Regions from separate parts of the Promicromonospora sp. NPDC057138 genome, predicted to be linked through region 1. Evidence: riboswitches for the same ligand, from Rfam matches in the RefSeq annotation. Region 1 holds a riboswitch; each other region holds the start of a gene.
The links. Region 1 has a riboswitch for thiamine pyrophosphate ahead of thiC (phosphomethylpyrimidine synthase ThiC). Riboswitches for the same ligand answer to the same signal wherever they lie in the genome.
Positions count from the first base shown of each region.

Region 2: linked by a shared signal. The riboswitch ahead of ACFT2C_RS18090 (thiamine ABC transporter substrate binding subunit) and the one ahead of thiC (phosphomethylpyrimidine synthase ThiC) in region 1 are both predicted to bind thiamine pyrophosphate.
Region 3: linked by a shared signal. The riboswitch ahead of thiO (glycine oxidase ThiO) and the one ahead of thiC (phosphomethylpyrimidine synthase ThiC) in region 1 are both predicted to bind thiamine pyrophosphate.

Region 1 is NZ_JBHUUX010000021.1:289-5,984, reverse strand. It holds gene ACFT2C_RS13705 (MFS transporter) at 1-1,159, opposite strand, end outside; gene ACFT2C_RS13700 (LacI family DNA-binding transcriptional regulator) at 1,271-2,401, shown strand; gene thiC (phosphomethylpyrimidine synthase ThiC) at 2,522-4,306, opposite strand; TPP riboswitch at 4,303-4,408, opposite strand; gene ACFT2C_RS13690 (C39 family peptidase) at 4,562-5,696, shown strand, end outside.
Region 2 is NZ_JBHUUX010000034.1:44,800-50,495, reverse strand. It holds gene ACFT2C_RS18110 (glycosyltransferase family 9 protein) at 1-142, opposite strand, end outside; gene ACFT2C_RS18105 (FAD-dependent oxidoreductase) at 280-1,704, opposite strand; gene ACFT2C_RS18100 (PAS and ANTAR domain-containing protein) at 1,926-2,702, shown strand; gene ACFT2C_RS18095 (DUF4235 domain-containing protein) at 2,801-3,082, opposite strand; TPP riboswitch at 3,120-3,225, shown strand; gene ACFT2C_RS18090 (thiamine ABC transporter substrate binding subunit) at 3,220-4,317, shown strand; gene ACFT2C_RS18085 (ABC transporter permease) at 4,293-5,696, shown strand, end outside.
Region 3 is NZ_JBHUUX010000095.1:5,642-11,337, reverse strand. It holds gene lnt (apolipoprotein N-acyltransferase) at 1-164, shown strand, start outside; gene ACFT2C_RS27480 (C40 family peptidase) at 264-1,091, opposite strand; gene ACFT2C_RS27475 (hypothetical protein) at 1,198-1,650, opposite strand; gene thiE (thiamine phosphate synthase) at 1,701-2,348, opposite strand; TPP riboswitch at 2,372-2,475, shown strand; gene thiO (glycine oxidase ThiO) at 2,467-3,657, shown strand; gene thiS (sulfur carrier protein ThiS) at 3,654-3,950, shown strand; gene ACFT2C_RS27455 (thiazole synthase) at 3,953-4,792, shown strand; gene ACFT2C_RS27450 (ThiF family adenylyltransferase) at 4,789-5,696, shown strand, end outside.

The DNA of each region.
Region 1 (5,696 bases):
GCACCGCCAGGCGGTAGCCCGTCGTGTGCGCGACGAAGCCGATCAGCGGCGGCCCCACGAAGAATGCGGTGTACGCGATGGTCGAGACCGCGGCCACGCGCATCGCGGCTCGCCGCGGCTCGTCGGACGCCGCGCTCATCCCCATCGGGAAGCCCATCGCCGCGCCGAGCCCCCACAGCCCGACGCCGACCAGGGCCAGCCACAGGATCGGGACCAGCGCGAACGTCAGCACGCCCACGAACGCCAGCAGCGCGGAGAGCACCAGCACCGGCACACGCCCGAACCGGTCGATGGCCCCCGTCCCGGCGAGCCGGGCGGCGGTCATGGCCGTGAGGAAGACGGCGAGGCCGACGGCGCCCATCCCGTCGGACGTGCCGAACCCGTCCACCACCGCGAGGCCCACCCAGTCGTTGGCCACGCCCTCGGTCAGCGCGGCGGCGAGCACCACCAGCCCGATCGCCAGCGTCCGCGGCTCGCCCCAGGCGGCGAGCAGGCCCCGGATGCCCGACGGCGGCGGCGTCATCTCTCCCGGGTCGGCGCCGTCCGCGCTGCCCGCCCCGGCGGTGGCCGCGCCGTCCGGCAGCGCCGCCGCGACCACGCTCGGGGAGAAGTAGCGGACCGCGATCACCACCGACAGGAGGGCCACCGCGCCCGCGGCCACGACGTGCCAGAGGACCGGGACGTGCGCCTCCGCCGCCAGGATGCCGAGGCCGGCCCCGACCACCGTGCCGAACGAGAACCCGGCGTGGAAGACCGGCATGATCGCGCGGCCGAGGCGCTGCTCCACGGCGGCGCCCTCGAGGTTCATCGCGGCGTCCCAGACTCCGGCGCCCACGCCGAACAGGACCAGGCCGAGCCGCACCGCGAGGTGCTCGCCGGCGGCGACGCCGAACCCGGCGACGGCGAGGCCGACCACGAGCACCCCCGCGAAGCTCAGGACGGTGCGCGCGGTACCGAACCGCTCGGCGACGAGGCCCGACAGCGGGATGGCGGCGACGGAGCCGATCGACCCCGTCAGCAGCAGCAAACCCATCTCCTGCTCGGAGAAGGACAGGCCGTCGCGGACCGCCGGAAGACGGGATGCCCAGCTCGCGAAGGCGAACCCGCTGGCTGCGAAGACGACGAAGACCGCACGGGCGGCGGCGTGTGCAGTAGGCACTGAACTCCTCGGTGCGATTGAATCTCCCGACCGTAGGCCACAATCTGGGATCAGCCCAGCAGATACCTGGGTCCTGCACCACCGGTGCCCGAGGCGAGAGAAGGAACCGCGATGAGCCGCCAGACCGTACGACCGACCCTCGCGAGGGTCGCCGAGCTGGCAGGTGTCTCCGTCTCCACCGCGTCGCTCGCCTTCTCCGGTGCGGGACCCATCACCCCCGAGACCCGGGAGAAGGTCCTGGCCGCCGCGCGCGAGCTCGACTACTCCGGGCCCAACCCCCTGGGGCGGCAGCTCCGGTCGGGGCGGTCCGGGATCGTGGGTGTGGTGATCGGCGACCAGCTCGGCCGGTCGTTCCGGGACCCCGTCTCCACCCAGGTGCTGCACGGCCTGGTCTCCGCGATCGGCGAGCAGGGGCTGGGCGTGCTGCTCGTGCCCGGCATGCCGCAGGGCGCCACCGCGCAGTCCATGGGGCTCGCGGCCGAGGCGGGGCTGCCTGCCGCCGTCGACCCGCTGGTCGAGGCCGCCGCGATGGACGTCGCGGTGCTCGTGTGGGGGACCCTGAAGGACGACCCGAACCTGGCCGCCCTGCAGCGCCGAGGCGTGCCCGTCGTGATCGGCGAGGGGCAGAACGTGCCCGGCGTGCCCGTGGTCAGCGTCGACGACCGCCGAGGCGCCGCCGAGGCCGTGCGGCACCTGGTCGAGCTCGGGCACACGCGGATCGCGGAGATCACGCTGCCGTTCGGGCGGGACGAACGGTCCGGGCTGGTCGACGCCGACCGGCTCACCGCCGCCGAGCGCACGCCCACCCGCAACCGGCTGGCCGGCGTCCGGGACGTCATCGAGCCCGTGATGTCGTGGGAGACGCCGGCGTCGCTCGTGGAGCACGGGCGCGACGCCGCCACCGAGATCCTGTCCGAGTGGGCGCCCGCCCGGGACCGTCCGACGGCGATCATCGCCCACTCCGACCTGCTCGCCGCGGGCGCCGTGATCGCGGCCCGCGAGCTCGGCCTGCGGGTGCCCGAGGACGTGTCTGTGGCCGGGTTCGACGGGCTCGACCTGCCGTGGCTCTCCCCCGACGTGCTGACCAGCGTGCACCAGCCGCTCGTCGAGAAGGGCCGGGCGCTCGGCCTGGCCGTCATCGCGCTGCTCGCCGGCGAGCAGCCGGAGTCGGTGGTGCTCCCCGTGAATCTCGTGGAGGGCACGACGACGGGCCCCGTGCCCGACCTGACCGCGCTCCCCTGACCGTCTGCCCACCTGTCCGCGAGGTAGAGCGTGTGTCCGGACAGGTGCTCTACCTCGCGGACGGATGGTCGGTGAGGTAGAGCGTGTGTCCGGACACACGCTCTACCTCGCGGAACGCGGCTAGGGGCGGAGCTGCGGGGCCGGGAGGTAGACCTCGGCGCCCGCCGCGCGGAACTCCGCGGACTTCTGGGCCATGCCCTCCGCCTGGACGGCCGCCGTCGCGCCCGCGAGCGCACCCTGGGCCTGTGCCCCGCCGAACTCGTCGCGGATGTCCTGCGAGATCCGCATCGAGCAGAACTTCGGCCCGCACATCGAGCAGAAGTGCGCGGTCTTCGCGGCCTCGGCCGGGAGGGTCTCGTCGTGGTACGCCTCGGCGAGCTCCGGGTCGAGCGACAGGTTGAACTGGTCCCGCCAGCGGAACTCGAAGCGGGCCTTGGACAGGGCGTCGTCCCGGTCGCGGGCGCCCGGGTGCCCCTTGGCGACGTCGGCGGCGTGCGCGGCGATCTTGTAGGTCACCACGCCGGTGCGCACGTCGTCGCGGTCGGGCAGGCCGAGGTGCTCCTTGGGCGTGACGTAGCAGAGCATCGCGGTGCCGTACCGGGCGATCTCGGTGGCGCCGATGGCGGAGGTGATGTGGTCGTAGCCGGGCGCGATGTCGGTGACCAGCGGGCCGAGCGTGTAGAACGGGGCGCCGTCGCACAGCTCCTGCTGCCGCTCGACGTTCTCCCGCACCAGGTGGAACGGGATGTGCCCGGGTCCCTCCACCATCACCTGGACGTCGTGGGCCCAGGCCCGCTTGGTCAGCTCCGCGAGCGTGTCGAGCTCGGCGAACTGCGCGGCGTCGTTGGCGTCGGCCAGCGAGCCGGGACGCAGGCCGTCGCCCAGGGAGAAGGCGACGTCGTACCGGGCGAAGATCTCGCAGAGCTCGTCGAAGTGCGTGTAGAGGAAGTTCTCCTGGTGGTGCGCGAGGCACCAGCCCGCGAGGATCGACCCGCCGCGCGAGACGATGCCGGTGACCCGGTCCGCCGTGAGCGGCACGTACCGGAGCAGCACGCCGGCGTGCACGGTCATGTAGTCGACGCCCTGCTCGCACTGCTCGATCACCGTGTCGCGGTAGACCTCCCAGGTCAGCGCGCTCGCGTCGCCGTTCACCTTCTCCAGAGCCTGGTAGATCGGCACCGTGCCGATGGGCACCGGCGAGTTCCGCAGGAGCCACTCGCGGGTGGTGTGGATGTCGTCGCCCGTGGACAGGTCCATGACGGTGTCGGCGCCCCACTTGGTGGCCCACTCGAGCTTCTCCACCTCCTCAGCGATCGAGCTGTGGACAGCCGAGTTGCCGATGTTCGCGTTGATCTTCACGAGGAACGCCCGGCCGATGATCATCGGCTCCGACTCCGGGTGGTTCACGTTGTTCGGGATGATCGCCCGGCCGGCGGCGACCTCGCTGCGCACCAGCTCGACGTCGCAGCTCTCGCGCAGGGCGACGTACCGCATCTCCGGCGTGATCACGCCCTGGCGGGCGTAGTGCATCTGGGTGACGGTCCGGCCGGGGGCAGCCCGGCGCGGCCGACGTCGTTCGCCCTGCCACTCCTCGGTCGCGGCACCGCGGCGCAGTGCGCCGCGGCCGTCGTCGGCGAGGGCCCGACGGCGGCCGTCGTACTCCTCGGTGTCTCCCCGGGCCACGACCCAGGGTTCGCGGGCCGGCGCGAGGCCGCGCACCGGGTCGGAACCCGGCCCCTGGGTGCGGTAGACGCGCACCGGCTCGTTCGGGGTGCCGTCGGGGGACGGCGCCAGCGTGATCTCGGTGACCGGGACCCGCAGGCCGTCGTCGTGCGGTGTGCTGTGCCCGCCGTCGTGCTCGGCTGCGTACTCGTACGCGAGCGTGCGGGACTGGGTGTTCTCCATATGAGACTCCTGCTTCCTACGCCGGTGTTAACCGGACAGGTTCAACGGTCCCGGGCCGTCCAGCCCGATCTCAGCCCCTGCGTGAGGCACCCGTGGGATCGCGGACGACGTTAGCACCGCGGACCGGCGTCGGTCGCCTGGTCTCTCGGATGACGCCGAGCTGTCCCGACTTTCGATGCCAATTCACCCCCCGGTCTGGTAAAGAAGGTCCACGGCTCACCCACCCAGTGGCGGGCCCCGGACATGGAGGTGGGCATGTCGATTCGAGGAACACTGCGGACGAGGGCGTTCGCGCTGGCGGCGACGGGAGCGCTCGTGGTGCAAGCAGGGATCGTGGCGAGTGCGGTGCCGGCGGCGGGTGCGCCCGAGCCGGGCCCGGCGGCTTCGGACAACCAGATCACGCTGACCGCATGGAACGGCTACCGCGAGCTCCTGGCGGGCAGGACGTCGAACCTGCGGCCGAGCACCAAGGGCGGGCTCGTGCTGCGCGGCGCGAGCGAGACCGTCGAGTACACCGACCCGTACGGCGACGGCACGCCCGTCGCCTACGAGACGGGCCGGTGGACGTCGCCGGTCGTGGAGACCGGGTATGCGGTCGACGAGTCCGTGAGCTCGTGGAACGCGCACACCCCCACGGGCACGTGGGTCGAGATCGAGTTCCGCGGGCGCAAGGCCGACGGGACGTGGACCAAGTGGTTCGTGATGGGCCGCTGGGCGTCAGGCGACGAGTTCGCTCCGGCCGACGGCGTCGGCGACATCCACCGCACATCCGTGAACGGCCAGACCGACGCGGACGCGTACCTGTTCACCGACACCTACGTCGCGAAGTCGGGCTACGAGCCCGACGCGTTCCAGACCCGGGCCACGCTGTACCGGCCCGCGGGCACGCGGGTCTCGCCGCGGCTGAACGGTGTGAGCACCATGACCAACGAGTACCTGCCCGACTCGCACTACACGGGCACCAGCGACTTCACGCTCGGCCGCGAGGTGGCGCTCGACGTGCCGCAGTTCAGCCAGAATATCCACCGCGGCGAGTACCCCGAGTTCGGGGGCGGCGGCCAGGTGTGGTGCTCGCCGACGTCGTCCACGATGGTGATCTACTCCCACGGGCTGGAGGTGCCGGCCGAGGAGCTGGAGGGCATCGAGGCGCCGAACGGCGACCCGCAGGTCGACTACGCCGCCATGAACACCTGGGACTACGCGTACGAGGGCGCGGGCAACTGGCCGTTCAATGCGGCCTACGCGAACACGTTCGGGCTGCAGTCCTTCGTGACCCGGCTCCGTTCCCTCGCAGAGGCGGAAAAGTTCATCAAGGCGGGAATCCCGCTCGTCTTCTCGATCAACTTCGAGGAGGAGGAGATGCCGGAGGCCGGGTACGGCACCGACGGGC
Region 2 (5,696 bases), on a different contig from region 1:
CCTGCAGGCCCGAGGCGGAGACCAGGAGGTCCACCTGGTCGTACGTCGCGGCCAGGGCACGCACGGCAGGCCCGGTCAGCAGCACGGCACCGTCGCTGTCCAGCCGAACCGCGAGCACCCGGACCGGGCGGCTGAGGGACATGGCAGGTGACCTCCACGGAGGGGCGTCAACGGGCTTCTTCCGGTTCTTCAACACTCACCGGCCGGAGAACCACTCGCATCTCCAACCGACTCTCGACGGCCTCGTCGCGTCCGCGCTGGTCGCGCCGTCCGCGCAGGTCAACGTGGTGCGAGGCCCTTCGTAGCTGGGCCCTCGAGCAGGGCGCCGTCCGGGTCGAAACGGGACCCGTGCACCGGGCAGTCCCAGGACTGCTCCTCGTCGTTCCAGCGCACGACGCCGCCGAAGTGGGGGCAGATCCGGGACACCCGCGTGACGCCGGGCCGCTGTCCCGACGGGCGGCCCACCGCGCAGGCCCAGCCCTTGGTCTGCTGGGCGAAGGTGGCGGCGGTGTGGCTGCTCGGTACGGGCGGCCGGGCCCACGGCTCGAGCGCCGGGCCCCACTCCACGGGTTCGCCGAGGATGCGGCCGGCGAGCGCCAGCCCGGCCGCGGCCCCGCTGGTGAGGCCCCACTTGCCGTAGCCCGTGGCGACGAGCACCCGCTCGTCGCGCGGGACGGCGGGCCCGACGAACGGCAGCCCGGTATCGCTGGTGTAGTCCTGAGCCGCCCACGCGTGCCGGGACGGGCCCACCGGGAGATGCCCGCGGGTCCACTCGTCGAGCACGGCCAGCCGGCGAGCGGGGTCGCGCTCCCGGCCGACGACGAAGCCCTCGCCGCCCACCATGAGCAGCCCGTCGGCCATGCGGAGCGAACGTATGGGCGGCCCGGCGGTGATCGACATCGTCTCGGCGAACCCCGGCGGCAGCGCGCCGGGGTCGGGCACCTCCCGCGTGGTGAGCAGGCTGCGGCCCGCCTCCAGCCGGAGGATCAGGCCGCCCTGCCGCCCGGGCGGGACGGCGGTGGCCAGCACGACGCGGTCGGCGAGCACGGTGCCGCGGGTGGTGCGCAGCGCGACGCCGGTCCCCAGCCGGTGCACCTGCCGGACCCGGACGCCGTCGTGCACCGGGACGCCGCGCGAGCGCAGGCGGGCACGGAGCGCCGAGAGCATGCGCAGCGGGTCGACCTGGGCCTGGCCGGGCAGGCGCACTGCACCGAGCGTCCGCGCGGGATACGGCGGGTCCTCCTCCCACTGCGCGGCGAGCCCCTGCCGGGCGCAGGTCGCGAGCACGGCGTCGACGTCGGCCACCTGCTCGGGGGTGGTCGCCACGGTCAGGTCGTCGCGGCTCTCGACCGGCACGTTCAGGTCCTCCAGGGTGCGGCGCAGCCACCCGAGCCCCGCGAAGCCGGCCGCGAGGTAGTCGCGCACCACGTCGTCGCCGTGCCGGGCGATGCGCGCGAGCCGGGTGCCCTGGAGCACCGAGAGCTTGCCGGTCGAGCGGGCCGTGGTGGTCATGCGGGCGGTCCCTGCGTCGAGCACCACGACGTTCGCGCCGCCTTCGGCGAGGAGCTGGGCGGTGACGACGCCGGTGAGCCCCGCGCCGACCACCGCCACGTCGGTGCGCAGCGGGCCGGGGGCCAGGATCCCTTGGGTGCCGATGCCGGCGTCGCCGGGATCCGTCGTCGCGTCGTGGGGGCTCTCGCTCACGGTGCACCTCCTGTGCCGGTGTTCGGTCCCTGCGCCGGGCTCCTTCAGGCTGGCACGAGGCCGCGCCGCTCGCACCGGACAGCCCGGGGAGTCACCGGACAACTCGGAGCCGGACAACTCGGAGGAGGAAAGGGGCTCCCCTACCCGGGCGAGTCGCTCTACAATCGAGAGCGCGGAGTCATGAAGCGGCTCCCGGTCCGCATCGGATCTGGGAGGGATACATGCCCCCTTTCAAGCAGCCCAGGCTCGCTCTCGTGGACGGCGCCGGAGGCGACACCGCGACACCGCCACCGAACGTCTCGGTGGGAGACCTGGCACAGGCTCTCGGCCTGGGGACCAACCTGCTCGTCGGCCGCTATCGCGTCGAGCTCGGCTCGGGGACCTGGTGGTGGTCGGACGAGGTCTACACCATGCACGGCTGGAAGCGGCACGAGGTCGAACCGGGCCTCGAAGCGCTGTGCTCGCGGAAGCACCCTGACGATCGCGGCCGCATGGTCCGTGCCGCCGCCGAGGCGCTGCGGTTCGGCAGGCCGTTCGCCTGCGCGCACCGGATCGTCGACCGGAAGGGCCGTACGCGCTCGCTGGTCGTCATCGGCCAGGGCTGGCGCGGCAGCGAGGACCGGCCGCCCGAGCTGGCCGGGTACGTCATCGACGTCACGCCGGTCGAGAAGGAGGCGCTGACCCGCCGGTCGGACGGCGTGGTCACCAGGGCCTTCGTCAGCCAGGCGGTGATCGAGCAGGCCAAGGGCGTCATCGTCGCGGTCCGCGGCGTGGACGACGAGACCGCCGGCCACCTGCTGCTCGACGCCGCTAGCAAGGCGGGCGTACCGCTGCGGCTGGCGGCCGACCAGGTCATGACCAGGCTGCGCGCCGAGAGCGGGAAGCAGGGCGTCACGCAGGCCGCGCTGACGCGCGCGCTCGACGGCATCGAGCCCGTGGGCCGGCCGCGGGGCCACGACCCGCTGCTGACCCGGCGGCCGCGCAAGCTCGCGGGCTGAGGCTGGCTGAGGTGGGCTCGGGTTGGGTCGGCCGCGGGTCGAGCCCGCTCGGGGGCCGGGGGGCCAGTGCGTCGGACGGCGTGGTGTGCCGAGTGTCGTCAGCGCGCCGATCGGCGGGCGGCAAGCCCCCGGGCGGCCTTGTGCGCGCCCTTGGCCGCCAGGCGCTTGGCGAGCACCGCCGTGCCGGCGGCGACCGCCGCGAACACGGTGGCCTGCACCAGGTCCAGCTCTGGGTCGTCCGGCTTGTTGGGCGCGTCGTTACCCGTCACGCCCTTCCAGATCATGCCGACCGCCTTTTGCGCGACCCAGCCGGCCGCGAGCGTCAGGGCGAGAGTGCCGACCTTCTCGGCGAGTGTCTGTTCCGTCTCAATCTGGGCCACCTCCACACCGTAGCCCCCGACGGGCCAGTAGTCTGGTTGGACACGACAGGGGAGCGCCCCACGGGCGCTGAGAGTGCGGACAACCGCAGACCCTTGAACCTGATCCGGGTCACACCGGCGGAGGAAGTCGAGGCACGATGTTGCGTCTTTCGGGTGCCCACAGGGGCACCGTGCACACCGGGACGGTCGGAGCGGTCGCCGCGGCGGCAGCCGTCGCACTGCTGGTCGCCGGTTGTTCCGGCGGCCCGGGGTCCGGTGGCTCCGAGACCGGCGGGGGAGACCCGTCGGCGTCGGGCACCGTGACGCTGGTGACCCACGACTCCTGGGCGCTCGACGACAAGCTGATCGACCGGTTCGAGAAGCAGTCCGGCATGACCGTCGAGGTCAGCGCCGCGGGCGACGCCGGAACCCTGGTGAACCAGCTCGTCCTGACCAAGGACGCCCCGCTCGGCGACGCCGTGTTCGGCATCGACAACACGTTCGCCTCCCGTGCGCTGGAGGCGGGAGTGGTCGAGGCGTACACGCCCGCCGACCTGCCCGACGGCGTCGAGCAGGTCGGCGGGGCGCTCACCCAGATCGACCAGGGCGACGTGTGCGTGAACGCGGACGAGGCCTGGTTCGAGAAGTCCGGCCTGGAGGTGCCGAAGACCCTGGAGGACCTGGCCGACCCGAAGTACCGGGACCTGCTCGTGGTGACCAACCCGGCGACGTCGTCCCCCGGGCTCGCCTTCCTGCTGGCGACCATCGGGGCGTTCGGCGAGGACGGCTTCGAGGACTACTGGGCCTCGCTCGTGGACAACGGCGTGAAGGTCGCCGACTCCTGGGAGGACGCGTACTACGTGGACTTCTCGGGCGCCGGGGAGGGCGGCAAGCGGCCGCTCGCGCTGTCGTACGCGACGTCGCCGGCGTTCACGGTGAGCGAGGACGGCTCCACGTCGACCACGAGCGCCCTGCTGGAGACGTGCTTCCGGCAGGTCGAGTACGCGGGCGTCCTGGCCGGCGCCGACAACCCCGAGGGCGCGCAGGAGCTGGTGGACTTCCTGCTCACCCAGGACGTCCAGGCCGCGCTGCCGGAGTCGATGTACATGTACCCGGCCGACTCCTCGGTGCAGCTCCCGAAGGACTGGCAGAAGTTCGCGCCCCAGGCCGACGCGCCGTTCGAGGTGGAGCCCGCCGACGTGAGCGAGCACCGCGACGAGTGGATCGAGCGGTGGACCGAGACCGTAGTCGGCTGAGGCGGCCGCTGGGCCTGAAGCCCGCTGCGCTGCTCTGGGGGACGGCGGTCGCCGTCCCCCTCGGCTTCCTCGCGGTCTTCTTCGCCTGGCCCGTGGCCGCGCTCGTGGCACGCGGTTTCGTGCCCGACGGCGTGCTGGACCTCACCGGCTTCACCGAGGTGCTGTCCCGCCCGCGTACGTGGCGGTTCGTCGGGCTCACGCTGACCCAGGCAGTGCTCGGCACCGCGTTCTCGGTGCTCCTCGGCCTGCCGCTCGCCTATCTCCTGTACCGGCGTTCGTTCCCCGGACGCACCCTGGTGCGCGGGCTCGTGACCGTGCCGTTCGTGCTGCCCGCCGTGGTGGTCGGCGTCGCGTTCCGCGCCTTGTTCGCCCCGGGCGGCACGCTCGGGTTCCTCGGGCTGGAGGAGTCGCTGGCCGGGATCGTCGTCGCGCTCGTCTTCTTCAACGTGTCAGTGGTGGTGCGGACGGTCGGCGGGCTGTGGGAGCGGCTCGACCCGCGCACCGAGCAGGCCGCCGCATCCCTCGGCGCGAGCCCCGCGCGGGTGTTCCGGACGGTGACCCTGCCGTCCCTGGCGCCCGCCGTGGCGTCGGCGGCCTCGGTGGTGTTCCTGTTCTGCGCTACCGCCTTCGGAGTGGTGCTGGTGCTCGGCGGGGTGCGGTACGGGACCATCGAGACCGAGATCTGGACCCGCACCACCCAGTTCCTGGACCTGCGGTCCGCGTCGGTGCTGTCGATCCTGCAGCTCCTCGTCATCTCGGCGACCCTCGCGGCGTCCGCGCGGGCGCGCCGGCGGCGGGAGGCTGCGCTGCGGCTCGTGTCCTCGCGGGGCGCGGCCCGGCCGCTGTCCTGGCGCTCGCCCGCGGACGTGGCGGTCGCGCTGGCGGGGGCGGCGATCGTCGTCGGGCTCATGCTGCTGCCGCTCGCCGGGCTGGTCGCCCGGTCCCTCCGGGAGCCCGACGGGTCCTGGGGCCCGGGCAACTACGTGGCCCTCGGGACCACCGGCGAGCGGAACGCACTCGTGGTGACCGTGTGGGAGGCCACTGCCACCTCGCTGCGCATCGCCCTGGTCGCGACGGTGCTCTCGCTGGTCGTGGGCGGGCTCGTGGCGCTCGTCGTGTCCCGCCGGCCGCGGTCCGTGGGGGCGCGCCGCGCCGTCGGCACCCTGGACGGGCTGTTCATGCTCCCGCTCGGCGTGTCCGCCGTGACCGTCGGCTTCGGGTTCCTCATCACCATGGACCAGCCCGTGCTCGGCCTGGACCTGCGCACGTCCGGGCTGCTCGTGCCGGTGGCGCAGGCCGTCGTCGCCGTGCCGCTCGTCGTCCGCACCGTGCTGCCGGTGCTGCGGGCGATCGACCCCCGGCTGCGCGAGGTCGCCGCG
Region 3 (5,696 bases), on a different contig from region 1:
TCGACGAGGCAGGGCTCATGACGGCCGACGTCGAGCTGCGCGACGGCCGCACCGCGGGGATCGTGCTCGGCCCCTGGATCCAGGGGCTGGCGCTGTGGGGAACCCTCGCGAGCCTGGCGGTGCTCGCCGCCGGCGCACGACGGCGTCGGCCCGCCGCCGTCTGAAGCCCGCCACCGTCTGAAGATCGGCACCGTGTGAGACCCGGCAGGGCACGCTTCCCGTCCAGTCGGTGAGGGGCCGCCTGGCCCCTCACCGACGACGGGTCACCCGACGCGCAGGACTATCGGGTTGGACTGCCAGACCTGGGTGTACCGGACGGTCTTGCCCGGGACCGGGGCCTCGACCTGCATGCCGTCGCCCGCATAGATCGCGATGTGGCCGGGCGACCAGAGCAGGTCGCCGGGTTGCGCCTGCGACCAGGGCACCTCGGTCCCGGCGTACCGCTGCTCGGACGAGGTCCGGGGCAGGTTGATCCCGACCTGCGCGAACACGTAGGACGTGAACCCGGAGCAGTCGAAGCCCGCAGGCGTCGTGCCGCCCCAGACGTACGGCACTCCCAGGTAGCGCATGGCGACCGATATGACGGCGGACCCCGACGCCGAGGCCGGGATGTCGATCGCCGCCGCGGCCTCGGCGGCCGCTTCCGCGGCCTCCGCGGCGGCCTCGGCCTCCGCCTCGGCGGCGAGCTGTGCCTGGTAGTCCTCGTTCTCCGCGGCCGAGACGACGGAGACCGCCGCCTTCTCGACCTTGAGCTCCGCATCGGGTGCGACCGCCACGACGCCCGCGGCGGCGACCGTCTCACGGGCCTGCGCGGTCAGGGCGTTCAGGTCGGTCGCGTTGAGCGTGCCCTGGACGGGTGTGCCGGCCAGCGACGTGCTGACCGCGTCAGCCGGGGCGGCCTGGGCGGCGGGTGCGGCGACGAAGGACAGCAGCACGCCCGAACCGGCCGCCGCGACGACGGCGGTGCGGCCGGCGAACGCGCTGACCTGCTCGGAGGTGGCTCGGGCGACGTCGGCCAGGACCGGGCGGCGGGCCGCCCGGTGCCGACCGCGGCCAGGTGCGGTACTGGTCGGGTTGAAGCTGGGCTCCATGAAAGCGGGGACCTTTCTGATCGGAGTAGAACCACACGCGCGACCCCGCTCCGGGGCGCGCTGGAGCCGCCGGCACCCAGGGGTGGCGCCGACGGGATGTGGTGGTCTACGTCCGGGAGATCCCCAGGGCGGTCAGCGACGGCGCCGCGGCGTCGGTCACGCTCGACCGGACCGGGGGCTCGCGGTGTGCCAGGTCGGCCACGAGCCACTGCGCGGCGAGCTCCGGCATCACGGCCGGCCCGGGCGGCGGCTGACGGACCGGGTCGCCCTGCGCCGTCAGCGAGCGGTGGTCGGAACAGCCATGGGCGCCGTCGTCCGGAGGTGCGAGGGCTGCCTCGACGTCCGGCGCCTCGGCGACGGTCGTCTCGGCGGCGGGCCACAGGCCCGGGCTCTGCACGGCGGCTTCGTCCGCGTGGCCGGCGGCCTGCTCGTTCAGGTGGACGCCGCACAGGACCTGCGCGCCGAGGACGGCGAGCACGAGGAGCATGACCGTCAGGACGCTCGCTGACCAGCGCCGATGGTCGGCGAGCAGCGAGGAGGGGCGACGTGTCAGGCTCATGGCGAGGCCAAGAGTAACGGAGCGGATACGGTGCCAGGCAACATCGGGCTCTACCCGTCCGCGCCCGCGATCCGGCGGCGCAGCGCGGCGGCCGCGGCCCGGGGGTCGTCCGCCCGCGTGATGGCGCGGACGACGACGACGCGGCGCGCCCCAGCGTCGAGCACCTGGTCGAGGCGGGCGGCGTCGACCCCGCCGATGGCGAACCAGGGCGTGGCCGGCTCGCGGGCGGCGACGTCGCGCACCAGGTCCAGGCCGACGGCGGCGCGGCCCGGTTTGGTCGGCGTGGCCCACACCGGCCCGACGCAGAAGTAGTCCACGCGGGGCTCGGCCTCGGCGGCCAGCGCCTGGTCGAGGGAGTGGGTGGAGCGGCCCAGCACGGGGCCGTCGCCCAGCAGGGCCCGCACCGCGCCGGGCGGCAGGTCGCCCTGGCCCATGTGCACCACCGGCGCTCCGGTCAGCCCCGCGATGTCGGCCCGGTCGTTGACCGCCCACAGCGCGCCGTGCTCGGCGGCCACCCGGGCGACGAGCGCGTGCAGCTCGACCTCGCGGGCCGCCTCCAGGGACTTGTCCCGGAGCTGGACGACGTCGACGCCGCCCTCCAGCGCCGCGTGCAGGAAGGGTTCGAGGTCGCCGGTGTCCTGACGGGCGTCCGTGCACAGATACAGGCGGGCGTCGGCGAGCCGGGTACGGGGGTCCACGACCGCGAGTGTAGGGCTATCGTTGTCGCGTGCACGGGAGCCCCGGACGGGGCTGAGAGGGCGCAGGGCGCCGACCGTCGAACCTGATCTGGGTCATGCCAGCGAAGGGAGCAGAACTGTGAGCAGTCATGTGTGCGACGTCCTCGTCATCGGCGGGGGCATCGTCGGCCTGACCGCGGCCTGGCGCGCGGTGGAGGCCGGCGCGAGCGTCGTCGTCCTGGACCCGTCGCCCGGCGACGGCGCCACCCACGCCGCCGCCGGCATGCTCGCGCCCGTCATGGAGGCGGGCTTCGGCGAGAAGGGGCAGGCGCGGCTGGGCACCGCCTCGCTCGCCCTCTGGCCGGCGTTCGCCGAGGCACTCGAGCGCGCGGCTGGCTTGCCGCCGGGCGCCGTCGGCCTGGAGACCGCCGGCACGCTCGCCCTCGCCTACGACCGCGACGACCTGGTCGCGCTGCGCCGGCTGCTGGACCTGCACAGCGGGTGGGGCCTCGGCTCGGCGGAGATCGCGCCGGACGAGGCGCGGCTGCGGGAGCCCGGCGTCGGGCCGCGGGTGGCGGGTGCGGCGTGGGTCCCGGGCGACCATCGGGTGGACCCGCGTGCCGTGCAGGTGGCCCTGTCCGCCGCCGTCGCCGCGCACGAGATCCTCGTGCGGCGCGCCGCGGTCTCGCTGACCTGGGCGGACGACGCCGTCGTCGGCGCGCTCGACGAGGCGGGCACGGCCTACGCCGCCGGGACCGTGGTCCTGGCCGCCGGGCACGCGAGCGGCTCCCTGTTCGCGGGAGCCCCCACCCGCCCGGTGCCCGGCACGACGCTGCGCCTGGCCGCCGACGTCGACCGGGCGCCCGCGGTGGTGGTGCGGGGCACCGTGCAGGGCCGCCCCGTCTACGCCGTGCCCCGCCCGGTCCGGCCCGACGGGACGCGCGAGGTGGTCGTGGGCGCGACGTCGGACGAGCGCGCGGACGACCACCTGACCCGGGCCGGCGACGTCTTCGCGCTGCTGCGCGACGTGCGCGCCCTGCTGCCCGGGCTCGACGACGCCGTGCTGCTGGAGACCGTCACCCGGTCCCGGCCCGGCAGCCCCGACAACGCGCCGATCCTGGGCTGGGCGGCCGACGGCCTCTACCTGGCCACGGGGCACCACCGCAACGGGATCCTGCTCACGGCGCTGACGGCGGCCGCCGTCGACCAGGCGCTGGGCGTGGCGCCGGACGGCCCAGCAGCCATCGCGGCCGTCGAGGCCGCCGCCCGGTTCGCGGACCCGCGCCGGTTCGCCGACGCATACAGCACTACTCGAGGAGGCACAGCATGACCGCAGCACCGTCCGCGGCCGCAGCACCGTCCGCGTCGCCCGGCGCCGCCGGAGCGCCGATCGCCGAGGCGCCGGGGGCCGCCCTCGTCAACGGCGAGCCGTACCCGCTCGACAGCCCCCTGCCCGTCGCCGACCTGGTCGCGCGCCTGCTGCCCGGCCTCGTGGTCGACGGCGCGCCGCAGGGCGTCGCCGTCGCGCTCGACGACGCCGTCGTGCCGCGCGGCGCCTGGGGCACCACCACGGTCCGGCCCGGAGACCGCGTCGAGGTCGTCACCGCAGTGCAGGGAGGCTGACCATGGACGACGCACCGCTGACCATCGCGGGCACGCCGCTGGGATCGCGCCTGGTCATGGGCACCGGGGGAGCGGCGAGCCTGCTGGGCCTGGAGGACGCGCTCGTAGCGTCCGGCACGGAGCTGACCACCGTCGCGATGCGGCGCGTGTCCCGGCCCCGGCCGTCGGACGACCCGGCCCGCTCCGGCGACCCCTCCGTCTGGGGCCTGCTCGCGCGCCTGGGCATCCGTGCCCTGCCCAACACGGCCGGCTGCTTCTCCGTCCGCGAGGCGGTGCTCACCGCCCAGCTCGCCCGGGAGGCGTGCGAGACGGACTGGGTCAAGCTGGAGGTCATCGCCGACGACGTGACGCTCCTGCCCGACCCGATAGGCCTGGTCGAGGCGGCAAAGGCCCTGGTCGACGACGGCTTCACCGTGCTCCCGTACACCAACGACGACCCGATCATCGCGCGCCGCCTTGAGGACGTGGGCTGCGCGGCGGTCATGCCGCTGGGCTCGCCCATCGGCTCCGGGCTCGGCATCGCCAACCCGCGCAACATCGAGGTCATAGCGGCCGCGGCGTCGGTCCCGGTGATCCTGGACGCGGGCATCGGCACGGCGTCGGACGCCGCGCTGGCCATGGAGCTCGGGTGCGACGGCGTCCTGCTTGCCACCGCGGTGACCCGCGCCGCGGACCCGGTGCGCATGGCCCACGCCATGCGGCTCGCCGTCGAGGCGGGGTACGACGCCGCCCGCGCCGGCCGGCCGCCGCGCCGGGAGCGGGCGCTGGCGTCGTCCCCGGTCGACGGGCTGGTCGCCGTCGGCGACAACCTGGTCGGGAACAACCTGGACCTCGCGCTGTGACCGCGCTGCCGCCGCTGGTCGAGCCCGGCCGCGAGCTGGGCCGCGACGAGCTCGCCCGGTACGCCCGCCACCTGGTGCTGCCGGGGATCGGCCCGGAGGGCCAGCGCCGGCTCGCGAACGCGCGCGTGCTGGTGGTGGGCGCGGGCGGCCTGGGCAGCCCCGCCCTGCTCTACCTCGCCGCGGCGGGTGTGGGCACGCTGGGCATTGTCGACGACGACGCCGTCGAGGTGTCGAACCTGCAGCGCCAAGTGATCCACGGCGTCTCGGACCTGGGGCTGCCCAAGACGGCGTCGGCGCGGGACGCGCTGGTGGAGGTCAACCCGCACGTCCACGTGGTCGAGCACCGGGAGCGGCTGACCACGGCGAACGCGCTCGACGTGCTGTCCGGCTACGACCTGGTGCTCGACGGGACCGACGCCTTCGCGACCCGCTACCTCGTCTCGGACGCCGCCGAGGTGCTGGGCATCCCGTGCGTCTGGGGTGCGATCTACCGGTTCACGGGGCAGGTCGCCACGTTCTGGGGCACGCCGCCGGACGGCGCCAGTGGCGTGACCTACCGGGACGTGTTCCCGGACCCGCCACCGCCCGGCGCGTCGCCGGACTGCGCAGCAGGCGGCGTGCTCGGTGCGATGTGCGGCACCCTGGGCTCGGTCATGGCGACCGAGGCGATCAAGCTCGTCACGGGGGCGGGCGAGACGCTGCTCGGGCGGCTCGCGATGTATGACGCGCTCGCCCTGACCTGGCGGCAGCTCGCCGTCCGGCGCGATCCCGCCCGGGAGCCCGTCAGGGCGCTGCTGACCGGCGCCGGCGGCGTCGACCCGTACGCGGCGTTCTGCGGGCTGCCGCCGTCGGACGGCGCGAACGGCGCGGACGGCGCGGCGGTGCCCGTGCGCGAGCTGGCGGC